One region of the Streptomyces sp. NPDC050535 genome, then DNA from elsewhere that is predicted to be linked to it. Evidence: riboswitches for the same ligand, from Rfam matches in the RefSeq annotation. Region 1 holds a riboswitch; the other holds the start of a gene.
What was found. A riboswitch is a leader RNA that binds a small molecule or an ion and turns the genes downstream of it on or off. The one in region 1 is predicted to bind cyclic di-AMP.
Positions count from the first base shown of each region.

Region 1 (7,666 bases):
GCTGCGCCGTTGCGCCCCGTTGATGGTTGACGCCGAGCAGCCGGTCCGCTTCCTCGCGCTGTCCGTGTCCGACGCCGCCGAGGACGTCATCGGGGTGATCCGCGGCGGCGCACGGGGCTACGTCACCAAGACGATCACCGGTACGGATCTCGTGGACTCCATCTTCCGCGTCCAGGACGGCGACGCGGTCTTCTCGCCGCGCCTGGCGGGGTTCGTCCTCGACGCGTTCGCCTCGACCGACGCCCCGCCCGTCGACGAGGACCTCGACCGTCTCACCCAGCGCGAGCGCGAGGTCCTCCGCCTCATCGCCCGCGGCTACGCGTACAAGGAGATCGCCAAGCAGCTCTTCATCTCCGTCAAGACGGTCGAGTCCCATGTCTCCGCCGTGCTGCGGAAGTTGCAGCTCTCCAACCGGCACGAGCTGACCCGGTGGGCCACCGCGCGACGTCTCGTGTGAGCCGATGACGGTTCGCGGGGGTCGGGCGCCGTCCGGTGCGCGGCGGCCCTCACGCCACCCGAGTACCCCCCGCGAACGGCATCTGGTCGACCGGCGCCAGCCGTACCGGCGCGCTCGGGTTGGGGGCGTGGATCATCTGGCCGTTGCCCACGTAGATGCCCACGTGGCTGATGCCCGAGTAGAAGAACACCAGGTCGCCGGGTTGGAGTTCGGAGCGTGAGACGCGTCGGCCCGCGTTGATCTGGGCGTAGGTCGTACGGGGGAGCGCGATGCCCGCGGCGCGGTAGGCGGCCTGGGAGAGGCCGGAGCAGTCGAAGGCGTCGGGCCCCGTGGCTCCCCAGACGTAGGGGGCGCCGAGCTTGCCGTAGGCGTAGGAAACGGCCGCCGCGGCACGGGTGTTGGGGGCGGCGGCGGAGCCGGGCGCGGCGGTGGATCCGGCAGCCGTGGCGGAGCCCGCCGGGGCCGCCGATGCGGTCAGGTCGCGTGCCGAGGAGCGCGAGGCGCGGTCGCCCGGAGCGCCGGTCTCCCCGAACCGCGCGCGCTCCTCGTCGCTGAGCCGGCTCAACAGCTGCCGCGCCGAGTCGAGTTTCCCGTTGATCGTCTTCTTGTGCCGCTTCAGCTCCTCCTGCCGCGACTTGAGTGAGTCCAGCTCGACGTGCGCGGCCCCGCGCAACTGCTCGATCTCCCGCAACTGGTGGCGTACCCGCCGCACGGCCGCCGCCTGCCTGCTGCCCGCCCGCTCGGCGAACGCGGCCCCTTGCAGGTACTGGTCGGGGTCGTCGGAGAGCGCGAGTTGCAGCGCCGGGTCGAGGCCGCCGCTGCGGTACTGCGAGGCGGCGATCGAACCCAGCGCGTCGCGTGCCGAGTTGAGCCGTTCCTCCTTGCGTGCCGCCTCGTCCTGGAGTGTGCCCACCCGCTTGGCAGCCTTGTCGGCCCTCTCCTTGGCGCCGTTGTACTTCTCGGTGGCGGCCTCCGCCTCCTCGTACAACTTGTCGACCTTGGCCTTCACCTGTGCCGTCGACAGCTGCGGTTCGGCGTGTCCCGTCCCGTCGAAGACGGTGGCCGTCGCCGCGCCCGCGAGGGCGATCGTGGCGGCTGTGCGGACCTTGCCTGTGCCGAGTGAGCGCTGTCTGGGCTTCCGGTGCGCTGCCACGAGGGCCCACATCCTTCCGTACGGCCGCCTGGGCAGGAGCCCGGGCGGTCAGGCGGTTACGCGTCCGGCGACGGCCCGCACAGGGGGAGCGGGCCGCCGCCGGACCTTCTCGGCGGTGGTGTCCGGTTGCCGCCCCTGGCCAGGGCGGCGGTGGAGAGCCGGGCACCTGAGGGAGGACGCTAAACCTGAGCGTCATGGCTCGGTAACGCCATGTGTGCAATTGGCCTCACTGGATCGGTTAATGACCGCAAATGTCCATAATCCCGGTCCGGTGTCGCTGACTTCACATTGTGTGATGACCGATGCGGCGAATCCTGGGCACCCAGGTGTACGCCGGTGCTATGGGTTACTTGAGGTGGGCCGGTGACCAGAGGGACCGGAGTGCGGGAATAGGCTCCGGCCTCATGGACGTACTCATCCATCTCTTCGTCGGACTGCACATCATCGGCATCGCCTCGCTCCTCGGCGGCTTCCTCACCCAGCTCAAGGCGATGGGCCGGGGCACGGCCCGTTTCGTCCCCGTGATGCTGCACGGCGCGCTGACCATGCTGGTCACGGGTGTCGTCCTGGTCGGCCTCAACCAGGCGGACGATCAGCCGGTCGACAACATCAAGATCGGCGTGAAGCTGGCGCTGCTGATCGTGATCCTGGGGCTCGTCTACGTGAAGCGTGACGACGAGAAGGTGGAGAAGGGGCTCTTCGGGCTCGTCGGGCTGCTGACGACGGCGAACATCTTCATCGCGGTGCTGTGGACCTGACGGCCCCGGCCGCCACCACCAGCCAGACGGCCACCGCGATCCACAGCAGTACCTCTCCCAGCCCCTTGAGCCACGAGACGCCGAGGGCGGCCGAGACCGACAGGGTCGCCGCCGCCGTCATCCCCAGCGGGAACACGGTCGCCCAGCGCCGCACGTCGTAGCGAGGGCGCGGCCGGGCCAGCTCCGCGGCGGCCAGGACGCAGCACCAGGCGAGGTCGAGGACGAGCAGCGCGGTGGTGGCGGCGCGCAGGACGCCGTTGTCGTCGCCGTTCCACAGGAACGCGTCGGCGTTGTGCGCCGCGACGAGTTTGGCCCCGGCCAGCGCCGAGATGGCGAGCGCGCCGCCCGCGACCCAGTGGTCCCCGGCGCCCGTGACCACCTCCCTGATGTCGAAGTGCGTGAACGACACCCCGTAGAGCACGATTCCGAGCCAGAACAGCACCAGTGCGGCATGCGCGAGCCAGTCCGCGCCCACGGCCGCGGCGAGCGTGGCACCCAGCACCGACAGCCCCTGGGTGGCCACGCACACGAGGAACACCCCGCCCGGCATACGGCGGCTCCAGTGCCGTACGACGAGGAAGAGCAGCACCGGCCACAGCACGGCCGACAGCGCCAGCAGGGCCTCGGCGAGCTCCTGCCACCCCAGCAGCGACAGCCGCGTGCCGAGGACGGTGGTCGCCGCGACGGCGGTGAGCCCGGGCGGTGTGCCCGCCTCCGTCGCCCAGCGCGTGCGCTCCCGCACCAGCCTTACGGCGAAGTCCGCGGCGAGCGCGAGCCAGGCGACGGACGCCAGGACCAGTGCGACCCGGGACAGCGTCTCGTAGCCGGTCAGATGCAGGCCGACCGAGATGATGCCGGTCGCCATGACGGCGGCACCGGCGGCCGGCGGACGCTCGGCCCACCAGGCGCGGAGCTGGGAGATGGCTGGCATGGCCCGATGCTAAGGATCTTCGGACGGGTTGCCCGCGGGCCACGCGCGCGTGGGGCACGAAAACGCGGGGCACGCGCGCGTGGAGTACGAAGACGTGCTCCACGCGCGCGTGCCCCGCGGAAGGTGTCGCGAGGGCGGTGCGCTGTTATGCGGGCCGTACGACGCTGTAGATGGCCGACTCACCGTCGTAGAAGATCGACTCCTCGCGGACGTACGCACCCGGCTTCGGGGCGTGGATCATCATGCCGTTGCCGATGTAGAGGCCGACGTGGCTGATGTCGCCGTAGAAGAAGACCAGGTCACCGGGCTGTGCGTCGGAGACGGAGACGGTCGTGCCGGCGTTCACCTGCTCGTAGGTGACACGCGGGAGGGTGACACCGGCGGCCTTCCAGGCGGCCTGGGTGAGGCCCGAGCAGTCGTACGAACCGGGGCCGGTCGCACCCCAGACGTACGGCTTGCCGACCTGGGCGCGGGCGAAGGCGATGGCCTTGGCCGCCTTCGTCGCGTACGAGGCGTCGCCCGCGGGCGCCGAGCCCGAGGTGCCCGTCGTCGCGCTCGACGACGACTCCTGGGCCGCCTTCGCCGCGGCTTCGGCGGCCGCCTGCTGCTGCGCCAGCTCAGCCGCCTTGCGCTCGGCCTCCTTGCGCTGCTCCTCCTCCTTCGCCGCGAGCCGCGCCTTCTCCTCGGCGGTCAGCCGCGAGAGCAGCTCGCGCGCCTTGGCGAGCTTCTGCTGGACGTCGGTCTTGGACGCCTTGAGGGCGTCCTGCGACGTGGACAGCGTCTCCAGGCCCTGGGTGGCCTCCGCGCGCTTCTCGGTGGCGGCGGCCTGATCCGTGACGTAGTCGTCGACGGTCGCCTTCTGGCGGGTGGTCAGACGGTCCATCAGCTGGGTCTGGTCGAAGTAGTCCTGCGGGTTGTCGGCCAGCAGGAGGGAGGCGGTGTCGGGAGCGGCGGCCCCGGTGCGGTACTGCGCCGCGGCGTACGAACCCAGCTCCTCACGCGCGGTGTTGAGCTTCTCCGTGCGCTGGGCGACGTCGTCGAGAAGGGTGTCGACCTTCTTGCGCTGCTTGGAGGTCTTCTCCTTGACCGCGTTGTACTTGTCGGTGGCCGACTCCGCCTGCCGGTAGAGGTCGTCGACCTTCTTCTCGACCTCTTCGAGGCTGGGCTTCGGCTCGGCCGACGGCGCGGCGGCCGCCGTCTGGGAGAGCAGGGCGACGGAGGTGAGGGCCGCTGTGGCGAGAGCGGGGGCCGTACCCGCCACGCGCGAACCCGAGAACCATTTGCGTTGCGACGCCAAGGGAGGCGACTCCTTCCATCATCCGCCTACCGGGTTAGCTGTCGGGTTCGGGCGGGTGGTTCGGAAGGGTTGCCCTACGGTCCTGCCCGACAAGGCAGTTGGACCGATTCACCCCAAGTTCGGTGGGTCCCCGATTCCGGGCGCCGCGAAGGCGTGCCGAACTCAGCGGAGGCCGCCACGGCCCGGCGACGTTCGCCGGTGGGGGTCGGGCGGCCTGATCAGAACGCTAACCAACTCGTGTGGCTCCTGTGAAGGTTGATGTTCGAAATGCCCGATACGTTTTCGTGACCTTAGTCATGTGGTTCGGTTTTCGTGGTCAATCCGGAGGGGTATCAGGGGAGTTGTCCTGCGGGTGCTGCCGTGCGCCCGTACGCCGGAAGGTTTGGGGGCTCGCTGGTACGCCTCGGAGGCGTCCCGGCGCGCCTCGATCTGTCCGGTTGCTGACCGTGACGGTGCGGTTCTGGAGGGTATGGAGGTGTCGGACGGCCGGTTCCGGAAGCTCCTTGGCATCGAAGCGGCATCGAGGCGGGAAGATCGTCGGCCGCCGAGAAGCCGGTATGGCGCTATTACCGCCGCGGACTTCTCGGGGTGGCGGCGGGCTGTCAGTGGGGCCGCCTAGACTCGGAGAGCGATGAGCAGCCTCTTTGATGACAGCTTCCTGGCGGACCTCAAGCCCTCCGGGGCCCACGAGGAAGAGCCCTCGCCGCCGCCCGAGGACGGGACGGCCGAGCAGCTTCCGGACGACCTGTTCGGCGGCCGCTTCGACGTGCCGCCGAGCCGCGACGCGTATTACCGCGACGGTGCCCCGCGCCCCGCCGTGGACCCGGCCGCGCTCCTGGACGGGCTGAACGAGAACCAGCGGTCGGCCGTGACGCACTCCGGCGCCCCGCTGCTCATCGTGGCCGGCGCGGGCTCCGGCAAGACCCGCGTGCTCACGCACCGGATCGCGTACCTGCTGGGCGAGCGCCAGGTCCACCCCGGCCAGATCCTCGCGATCACCTTCACGAACAAGGCCGCGGGCGAGATGAAGGAGCGCGTCGAGCAGCTCGTCGGCCCGCGCGCCAACGCGATGTGGGTGATGACCTTCCACAGCGCGTGCGTACGGATTCTGCGCCGTGAGAGCAAGAGGCTCGGCTTCACGTCCTCGTTCTCGATCTACGACGCCGCCGACAGCAAGCGGCTGATGGCGCTGGTCTGCCGTGACCTGGACCTCGACCCGAAGCGCTTCCCGCCGAAGTCCTTCAGCGCCAAGATCTCGAACCTGAAGAACGAGCTGATCGACGAGGAGGACTTCGCCGCCCAGGCCGCCGACGGTTTCGAGAAGACCCTCGCCCAGGCCTACGCGATGTACCAGTCGCGGCTGCGCGAGGCCAACGCGCTCGACTTCGACGACCTGATCATGACCACGGTCAACCTGCTCCGCGCCTTCCCGGACGTCGCCGAGCACTACCGCCGCCGCTTCCGGCACGTTCTCGTCGACGAGTACCAGGACACCAACCACGCGCAGTACGCCCTCGTGCGCGAACTCGTCGGCACCTCCGAGCACCCGGTGGACATCCCGCCCAGCGAGCACGACCTGCCGCCCGCCGAGCTGTGCGTGGTGGGCGACGCCGACCAGTCGATCTACGCCTTCCGCGGCGCGACGATCCGCAACATCCTCCAGTTCGAGGAGGACTACCCGAACGCGACGACGATCCTCCTGGAGCAGAACTACCGCTCCACCCAGACGATCCTCAGCGCCGCCAACGCGGTCATCGAGCGCAACGAATCCCGCCGCCCCAAGAACCTGTGGACGAACGCGGGCGCGGGTTCCAGCATCACCGGCTACGTCGCCGACACCGAGCACGACGAGGCCCAGTTCGTCGCCGACGAGATAGACCGTCTCACCGACGCGGGCGACGCCAAGGCGGGCGACGTCGCGGTCTTCTACCGTACGAACGCGCAGTCCCGTGTCTTCGAAGAGGTCTTCATCCGCGTCGGCCTGCCCTACAAGGTCGTCGGCGGCGTCCGCTTCTACGAGCGCAAGGAGGTCCGGGACGTCCTCGCGTACCTGCGGGTGCTGTCCAACCCGGAGGACTCCGTTCCCATGCGCCGGATTCTCAACGTCCCCAAGCGCGGCATCGGCGACCGCGCCGAGGCGATGATCGACGCGCTCTCGCAGCGCGAGAAGATCAGCTTCCCGCAGGCCCTGCGACGGGTGGACGAGGCCTACGGCATGGCGGCCCGCTCCACGAACGCCGTCAAGCGGTTCAACACGCTGATGGAGGACCTGCGGACGATCGTGGAGTCGGGCGCGGGCCCGGCCACCGTCCTGGAGGCGGTACTCGAACGCACCGGCTATCTCGCGGAGTTGCAGGCGTCCACCGACCCGCAGGACGAGACCCGGATCGAGAACCTCCAGGAACTCGCCGCCGTGGCCCTGGAGTTCGAGCAGGAGACCGGCGAGGGTGAGACGCCGGCCGGGCTCGCCGCCTTCCTGGAGCGGGTCGCGCTCGTCGCCGACTCCGACCAGATCCCCGACGAGGAGGACGGCAACGGCGTCATCACCCTCATGACCCTGCACACCGCCAAGGGCCTTGAGTTCCCTGTGGTGTTCCTGACCGGCATGGAGGACGGCGTCTTCCCGCACATGCGCGCGCTGGGACAGGTCAAGGAGCTGGAGGAGGAGCGGCGCCTCGCGTACGTCGGCATCACGCGCGCGCGTGAACGGCTGTACCTGACACGGTCGTCCATGCGCAGTGCGTGGGGGCAGCCCTCGTACAACCCGCCGTCCCGCTTCCTGGAGGAGATCCCGGACGCGCACCTGGAGTGGAAGCGCACGGGCTCGATGGGTCCCGCCTCCTCGACCCCCGTCTCGGGCGTGGCGGCTTCGCTGTCGTCGTCACTCTCGTCCTCCCGCTCGCGGTCCGCGGCCTCGGGCGCCTCCGGGTTCGCGACGCGGCGCGGCATCGCGGAGAAGCCGGTGGTGTCGCTGGCCGTCGGCGACCGGGTCACGCACGACCAGTTCGGCCTGGGCACGGTCGTCGATGTGAAGGGAACGGGCGCGAACGCCGAGGCGACGGTCGACTTC
Region 1 is NZ_JBITHE010000013.1:158,388-166,053, reverse strand. Features, by position in the region: gene ACIBLC_RS27240 (LuxR C-terminal-related transcriptional regulator) at 1-457, shown strand, start outside; gene ACIBLC_RS27235 (NlpC/P60 family protein) at 507-1,610, opposite strand; gene ACIBLC_RS27230 (hypothetical protein) at 2,015-2,368, shown strand; gene ACIBLC_RS27225 (tellurite resistance/C4-dicarboxylate transporter family protein) at 2,346-3,299, opposite strand; gene ACIBLC_RS27220 (NlpC/P60 family protein) at 3,445-4,596, opposite strand; cyclic di-AMP (ydaO/yuaA leader) riboswitch at 4,604-4,774, opposite strand; gene pcrA (DNA helicase PcrA) at 5,228-7,666, shown strand, end outside.

Region 2 (7,666 bases), on a different contig from region 1:
GCGGAATGGAGTGCTGGTCAGTGGGCCGTGGTGGCCGATCCGATGTCCACCACGCGGGCCCACTCGGGTGGTGAGTCCGGTACGTAGTCGGGGTCGTTCTCGTTGTATGACGAGGGTTCGTGCCGGCGGGGGAACAGGCCCACCACCGTCCGGCACGGAGGTCGCGTGCTCGGCCAGGGCGTCTGGCCGTCGGTCAGGGCCACGATGACGTCCGGCCGGGATCCGGTTCGCAGTGCCTTGGCGAAGCCCGAGCGCAGGTCAGTACCCCCGCCGCCCAGCAGCGGAATTCCCTCGGCTCGGCACAGCGGGTGCGCGATCCGGGCCGACGCGTCGCACGGCACCACGGTGATCAGGTCGCGACGGCCGCCCACGGCACGGGAGATCGCGGCGACTTCGAGGAGTGCGCTGCCCAGTTCGGCGTCACTGACCGATCCGGAGGTGTCGATGACCACGCAGACCCGCGGCGGCCTGCGCCGCAGGCTCGGCAGAACGGCGCCGGGCACTCCGGCCGAGCGCCGGGAGGGGCGGCCGTAGGTGTAGTCCTCGCCCGCGCCGGAGCCGGAGGCCGCCGAGCGGACCGCCGCTCCGAGCAACTCCCGCCATGGCTGCGGCGGGTGGAACGCCTCCTCCGCCCACCGTTTCCACCCCCGCGGGGTGCTTCCCGGGCGGGCGGTGATGCCCTGCGCCACCCGGAACCGGACCAGGTCACGTTCCTGCGGGCTGAGGCCGTGCGCGCCGTCCGGTCCGAGTTCCCACTCACGGTCCAGTCCGTCGGCGCCGCTGCCGCAGTCCAGCCAGACCAGGTTCTGGGTGAGCGGCCCGAGACTGAACCGGCGCAGGTAGTCCTCCATGAGCTCACCCTCGGACAGTCCCAACGACACCGGCTGGACGGCTCCTTGGGGCCGGACCAGCCCGTCGCCGAACACGTCGTCGTTGATCTCGCAGTCGGCGGCGATGTTCATCCGCAGCCGTTCTCCCGGGCCGGTCAGCCCGCGCTCCTTCGCGACCCGGTCACTGCGCCCATGGTGGTCACGCAGCAGGTGCGACACCTCGTGCACCCACACACCGGCGAGGTCCTCCACCGGCATCCGGTCCACGAACGCCGGCGAGACATAGCACCGCCAGTACCGGTCGACGGCCATCGTCGGCACGGTCCGCGACTCCACCGTGTGCAGGGCGAACAGCGCCGTCGCCAGGTAGGGCCGGACCCGGGCGGCGTGCATCCGGGCGGCGAAGAGCTTGTCGAGGTCCAGCGTCTTCGGTGCCCCCGGTGCTTCCGGTGTCTCCGGGCTACCCGCGGTCATCGGCGGCCCGCCTTCGTGGTGAGCGCGGCGGCCCGGGACACCGACTGGTCCGCCCGCCTGGACAGGGTGACCGCTCCGGCGAGCTTCTCGATCGACGCGGGAACGTCCCAGTCGTCCCGGCGCAGCGTGGCGAGTGTCGTCGCCGGGACGACCACCAGGTCGGGGGCTCCGGTTTCCAGCGCCCGGACCAGGAGCGCCCACGCCGCGTCCCAGCGGGACCTCTCGGGGCGTTTGCGGACCGCCGCGACCACACCGTCGAGTACCGCCTGACGTAGATCTCCCCGCTCGGGCAGCTCCGCGGCCGCCGGGTCGGCGAGCAGCACCTCGGGGTCGGGCAGGTCCAACCGGTCCAGGCTCGCCAGCAGTTCGAGCCCCGGCCCGTCCCCGACGGTGCCCCTGACCAGCAGGGAGAGCACCTCCCGGGAGGAGTCCGCCGCGGTCGCGAAAGCGATCAGGAACAGAGTCATCTCCCAGCTTCGGGGCGACGGCCAGGGGCCACCCCGGCGGGTCTCGTTGCTGGGCAACCGGTGTACGAGGGTGGGGCGGGCGGCGAGGAGTTCGCACACCGCGCGGCGGGCGAACCGTACGGCCTCCGGCAGCTTCTCCGCGTCGAGCCGTGGCAGCGTCGCCCGTGGCCAGGTCCCGCCGAGACCGCGTACGACCACGTCGTGGTCGTGGGTCCAGTGGAGATGGACGAACCGGTTGGCCAGCGGCGGGCTCAGTTCCCAGCCGTCGGCCGCCGAGGAACGCGGGTTGGCGGCGGCCACGATCCTTACCCCGGGCGGGAGTTGAAGCGAACCGATGCGCCGCTCCAGCACGAGGCGGAGCAGCGCGGCCTGAACGGCGGGCGGCGCGGTGGACAACTCGTCCAGGAACAGCAGTCCCTGGCCGGCCCGTACGAGGCGGACCGCCCAGTCCGGCGGGGCCATCGGGACACCCTGCTCCGCGGGGTCGTCGCCGACGATGGGCAGCCCCGAGAAGTCGGACGGCTCGTGCACGCTGGCGATCACCGTGGTCAGCGGCAGGTCCAGCGCCACGGCCAACTGCGTCAGCGCCGCGGTCTTGCCGATCCCCGGCTCGCCCCACAGGAGTACGGGCAGGTCGGCGGCCACGGCCAGTGTCAGGGCCTCCAGTTGGATGTCGGGGCGCGGTTCGGTGTCGGCGTCGCGCAACAAGGTCAGCAGCTCGCCGGCTACGTCGAGTTGGGAGACGGGGGTCGGGTCGAAGAGGAGCTCGTCGACAGCAGCGGAGAACGGGGTGCGTGTGGGCATGTGTGATCACCTTTTGGTTCGTAGCGGGGTGGGTTTGTAGCGGGGGAGCGGCGGTCGGCCAGAGGTCGAGGGACCGAAGGATCCGATGGGTGAGGGCGCAGGTCAGCCGGAGACCGCGTGGTGCGAATGGGTACGGCGTTCACGTGGCCGGTGACAGTCCGGGTGGAAGTGGAGGCGGCCGGGGCCGGGTTCGATCAGGCCCGCCCTGAACAGCCCGTACGTGATCCGCCGGGCCGCCGCCGCCTCCAACTCGTCACGTAGCGCGCCGCCGCGTAGTACCGCGTCGGGGCCCAACAGGCCCTCCACGACGGCCAGCGCGCCCTTGATGTCGCCATGGATCAGGCGTTCACGGACGCCGACGAGACAGTCCGGACGGCGGTGCGCCTCGTCGATGGCCCGCAGGCAGGGAAGCGGGGTGCCGGTCAGTTCGACCAGCAATTCCTCGCGACGGATCTCGGTGGGGTCGTGGTCCATCGCCGCCAGTACCCCGTTGACCAGCCCGATCCGATGCGTGGACCCTCGGCACTCCACGAGCCACGGTTGCCCTGCGGCGGGGGTCGGGGCGGAGGCCGCGCCTTGGCCGGGGGCCGAGCCTTGGCCAGGGGTCACGCCCTGGCCAGAGGCCGAACCCGGACCCGGACCCGAGGCCGAACCCGAACCCGAACCCGGACTCGGACTCGGACCCGGAGCCGGACCCGGACCCGGACCCGGACCCGGAGCCGAACCCGAAGCCGAACCCGGACCCGAACCCGGGCCCAGACTCGCGGTCGGACCCAGACCCGGTGCCGGAACGGAGCGCACCCCCGTCCACGACTCCTCCGGCCTCAACGCCGACGCGACCAGCGGATGCAGTCGGTCAAGCTCGACCGCACCTGTCCGGATCAGTTCAAGGTCGGGCAACACCCAGGTCGCCGCGTCGGGCAGCACCGGCAGTGCGGAGTCGCTCCCGTCCTTCGGCGCCGCGGAGATCCGTATGGCGGGTCCCCCGGGGGCATCCCGGTCCCCGCTCGCGTCCGGGACCGGCTCCAGCACCAACCGACGCCGGGCCCCGAGCCGAACGGAGACCGCACCGGTACCACTCGCGCGCCCCTCGGCGCGAAGCAGAATCCCGGCCTCGGCGGCCCACCGGTCAACGGCACACGGGCGCCCCTGTGCCACCACCCCGACCATCCCCGGCAGATCCGGAGCCGGCTCCGAACCCGGGCCCGGATCCACCGGAGCGTCGGACAACCGACCGGCCCCGGACCGCACCCCCAGCTCATCGCTCCTGCGCGCATCCCACAGATGCCGGTGCAGGTCGAGGCGGAACCGTCGGTTGGGACGGAGGTGGGGATGCGGATGCCGGGCCACGTCGGGCTCGAAGCGGGGCCCGCCCCACAGCGCGAGGCTGATCCGCTGGCCGGAGTCCGCCCAGGCCGGCGGAGTCCGGACCACGAGGTACACGGGATGCTCCGCACCGCGCTCAGCGCCGTCGGAGACGGAATCGGGGTTGGGCTCGGACTCGTACCGGGCCAGTGCGATGGTCAGCCCCGGCCGCAACAGCCCGTCGGGAGCGACCCTCGGCAGATGCCAGCGCAGCAGGTCGGGAGCCAGATGGCGGAGATCGGCCCGGATCCGGGCAGCGAGGTCGCGACCATGGCTGCGCGCCACGGAACGCGGACTGAGGTCGACGTCGATGCCCGCGGCGGCACACGCCCCGGCCCAGTCCCCGGCACGGCGGCGGGCGGTCGCGGTCTCGATCATCGAGGGCGGCACGGCGAACTCGCGCACGCGCGGCCAGAAGGAAAAGCGGGAGTCCCCATTCGCGTTCTGAGTGAGCATCAGCACTCACCTTGCGCGAATGGGACCTCCGATCTACGAGCGGATTGAGTCATCATCGCGGGGAGCGTAACGCCCCCGCCCGCGACTCGGCACGTGAATTTCGACAGCAGAGTCAGCCGGGACCCCCGGGGCCGTTGGAACCCCTGGACCGCCGGGACCCCCAGGACCGCCGGACCCCGGACCACCGGGACCCGCCGCGGCCACCCACCTCAACTACCCCCTCAGTAAGCCCCATTGACGTTGTCGATCGACCCGTACTTCGCCGCGGCGTAGTTGCAGGCCGCCGTGATGTTCGCGACCGGGTCGTAGGGGTCCATGGAGGTGCCGGCCACGTGGTAGGCGGTGAAGGTCGGGTCGATGACCTGGAGGAGGCCCTTGGAGGGGGTGCCTGCGGCGGCGTTGGAGTCCCAGTTGTTGATGGCGACGGGGTTGCCCGCGGACTCGCGGATGATGTTGCGGTAGATGCCGTCGTAGCTGCCGGGGATCCCCTTCTCGGCCATGATGGCCAGGGATTCCTTGATCCAGCCGTCGAGATCGTCGGTGTAGGTCGCGGACGTCGCGGAGGCCGCGGAGTTCGCCGCCTTCGTGGCTGTCTGGGTGGTTTTCGTGTTCTTCGTACCCACGGTCAGCGTGGTGCCCGGGCGGAGCACCTTCGGGTCGGAGCCGATGACCGCGGCGTTGGCCTTGTAGAGCGTCTGCCAGGTGCCGTCCGTCGTGTGTTCTCGCGCGATCTTGGACAGCGTGTCGCCCGAGACGACCTTGTACGTGACGAGCTTGACGTCGGGGACGGCGGCGTGCGCGCCGGTCGCGCTCACCAGGGGGAGTGCGAGCGCGGCTGCGCCCGTTCCCGCGGCGACGATGCCGCGGGTGAGGTGGCTGGTCCTGGGACGGCGGTGCTTGCCTCGTGCGGGCATGACGAATTCCTCTCCGGCGCCTGCGAGGTGAGCTGTCGGGTTCGGGCGGGAGCTGCCCGGCCGCATGGGTGGGTGCGGCTTCACCCCTAGCCGGTCCGGCGTCCGGATCGGCGGCTTACCTGGGTCCCCCGCTCCTGCCGTGAGCGTGTGGATGGCTGGGTTTCCGGGCGGCGGCAGGATTCGGCGTTCCGCCTGGATCGACGTGAACGTATGCGAGAGCACATGTCCGGAACAAGGCCCGATGTGGCGGTGTAGATCGCTTTCAGCGCAGCGCACGGCAGGGAGAATCGCCCGATTGTGCCGGAATGTGAAACTCAACTTACCTTTTGCGAATGGCTAATTGTGTGGCGGGGCGAGGGGTCGATCTTGTCCGGACGTGACCCATTTCACGCCATCAAGCGTGAACAAAGCGGCACCACAGGCAATTTATTCACAAGACGGACAGTCCGCCGGAGGGGCCGCGCCCTCGGCCCTCGTCCTATCGCCCCCCCGGGGGCGCCCCCTGCCCCCGCGCCCTAACCAGCCGTCCGCGGAATCCTCTTCTCCCACGTCCGGTGGAAGACCACCTCGTCCCCGTCCCGGCAGATCACCTCGTTCGAGGTGATGAAGTCCTCGGCGTCGCAGGAGATTTCGGACGTCGTCGAGACCCGCGCGTCCCACGGCAGGTCCGGCCGGTGCAGGCGGATCGACCAGGTCGAACGGGTGCGGGCGGAGAGCGGGTCGGACTCGTTGATCGTGTACGTCTCCTGTGCGTCCTCGGTGAATTCGAGGCCGTCGGGATAGACGCGGGTGCCGCCGTAGCGGGGATCGACCTCGAGACGCCACTCGCCCTTGGCCACGTCCCGCACGACGAGGCGTTCGGGCCGGGGTTCGTCCAGGGTCGCCGGTACGACCACCGCCGGCGATTCGGACTGCTCCGGATCCTCGAAGACGATCGGGAACGCCGACCGCGTTGCCCGCAGCGGGAGTTCGAGACCGCTGCCGTCCGGATCGAGGGTGAAACCCGCCTCGGAGCCCGGCTGGGGCCAGATCCAGGGCCAGTACGCGGAGGAGATCGCGAGGCGGATCCGGTGACCGGGCGGGAAGGCGTAGCCGATGCCGTTCAGCTCGATGACCACGTCCTCGGTGGCGCCCGGTTTCCAGGGGGCCACCAGGTCACGGCCATGGCGCGCCGACAGGTTCAGTGCGCCCCGGGTGACGAGTGTCGAGGAGCCGTCCGGAGCAACGTCGCATACCCGGGCGACGACTTGACCGCGTTCGGCGTGCGACGTGAGCCGCAGCCGCACCTTCGGCCTGCCCAACACCCAGGTCTCCTCCGGCACTTCGAACTCGAAGCAGGCCGAGCGCCCGTCCTCCTCCTGCTGGTCCGGCGGCAGGTCCGCGTCGTTCCCGAAGGGGAAGAAGCGGCCGGCGTCCACACCGGTGTGCTGCGGCGAGCGGATCAGGACCGGAGCGCCCTGGAGCTCGTACGACACCGGTGTCACGGAGGGGGACGGCCAGGCCTCATCGCCCACCCAGCGGCCGGGCAGTTCGTCGTACACGGTGGCCGGAGGGTGCGAGTCCATGACGTACGAGCGCAGCAGTGGCTCGGACATCACGCCGGTGTCGCCGTCGCGCAGCCAGTGGTCCCACCAGCGCAGCGTCTCCTGGAGGAAGCCGATCGCCGGTCCTGGCGGCAGGCCCCTGTCGGGGTACTGGTGCGACCAGGGGCCGATCAGGCCTCGTACGCGATCCGGTGGCAGGTTCTCGACCAGGCGCAACACGGTGTCCCGGTAGGGGTCGTGCCAGCCGCCGACCGCCAGGACGGCGGCCTGGATCGCGCCGTAGTCCTCGCAGACGCTGCCGTGTTTCCAGTACGCGTCCCGGGTCTGGTGCGACAGCCAGGTGTGGAGGAGAGGCTCCACCGCCTCCAGGCGCTCGGCCCACATGTCGTGCCACATCACCTCGCCGACGTGCGCCGGGTCCGGCGGGCGGGCGGCGAAGGCGAGCATGGTGGCCGCCCAGGCGTGCATGTCGACGGCGAGGACGGAACCGCCCATGTAGTGCACGTCGTTGTCGTAGCGGTCGTCCGTCGAGCAGACGGTGACGACCGCCTTGAGCGGCTCGGGCGCGAGTGCCGCGATCTGGAGGGAGTTGAAACCGCCCCAGGAGATCCCGAACATGCCCACCTTGCCCGAGCACCAGGGCTGGGAGGCAAGCCAGTTGACCACCTCCACCCCGTCCGCCAGCTCCACCTCCGAGTACTCGTCCGTAGGCAGGCCCTCCGAGTTGCCGTGGCCGCGGACGTCCACGCGGACGGAGGCGTAGCCGTGACCGGCGTACCAGGGATGGCGTTGCCAGTCGCGCGGCGCGGTCC
Region 2 is NZ_JBITHE010000018.1:156,472-164,137, forward strand. Features, by position in the region: gene ACIBLC_RS31890 (VWA-like domain-containing protein) at 18-1,304, opposite strand; gene ACIBLC_RS31895 (AAA family ATPase) at 1,301-2,575, opposite strand; gene ACIBLC_RS31900 (hypothetical protein) at 2,678-4,396, opposite strand; gene ACIBLC_RS31905 (LysM peptidoglycan-binding domain-containing protein) at 4,618-5,310, opposite strand; cyclic di-AMP (ydaO/yuaA leader) riboswitch at 5,315-5,466, opposite strand; gene ACIBLC_RS31910 (CocE/NonD family hydrolase) at 5,826-7,666, opposite strand, start outside.
Region 2: it holds a riboswitch for cyclic di-AMP, as region 1 does, so the genes downstream of both, ACIBLC_RS31905 (LysM peptidoglycan-binding domain-containing protein) here and ACIBLC_RS27220 (NlpC/P60 family protein) in region 1, are expected to answer to the same signal.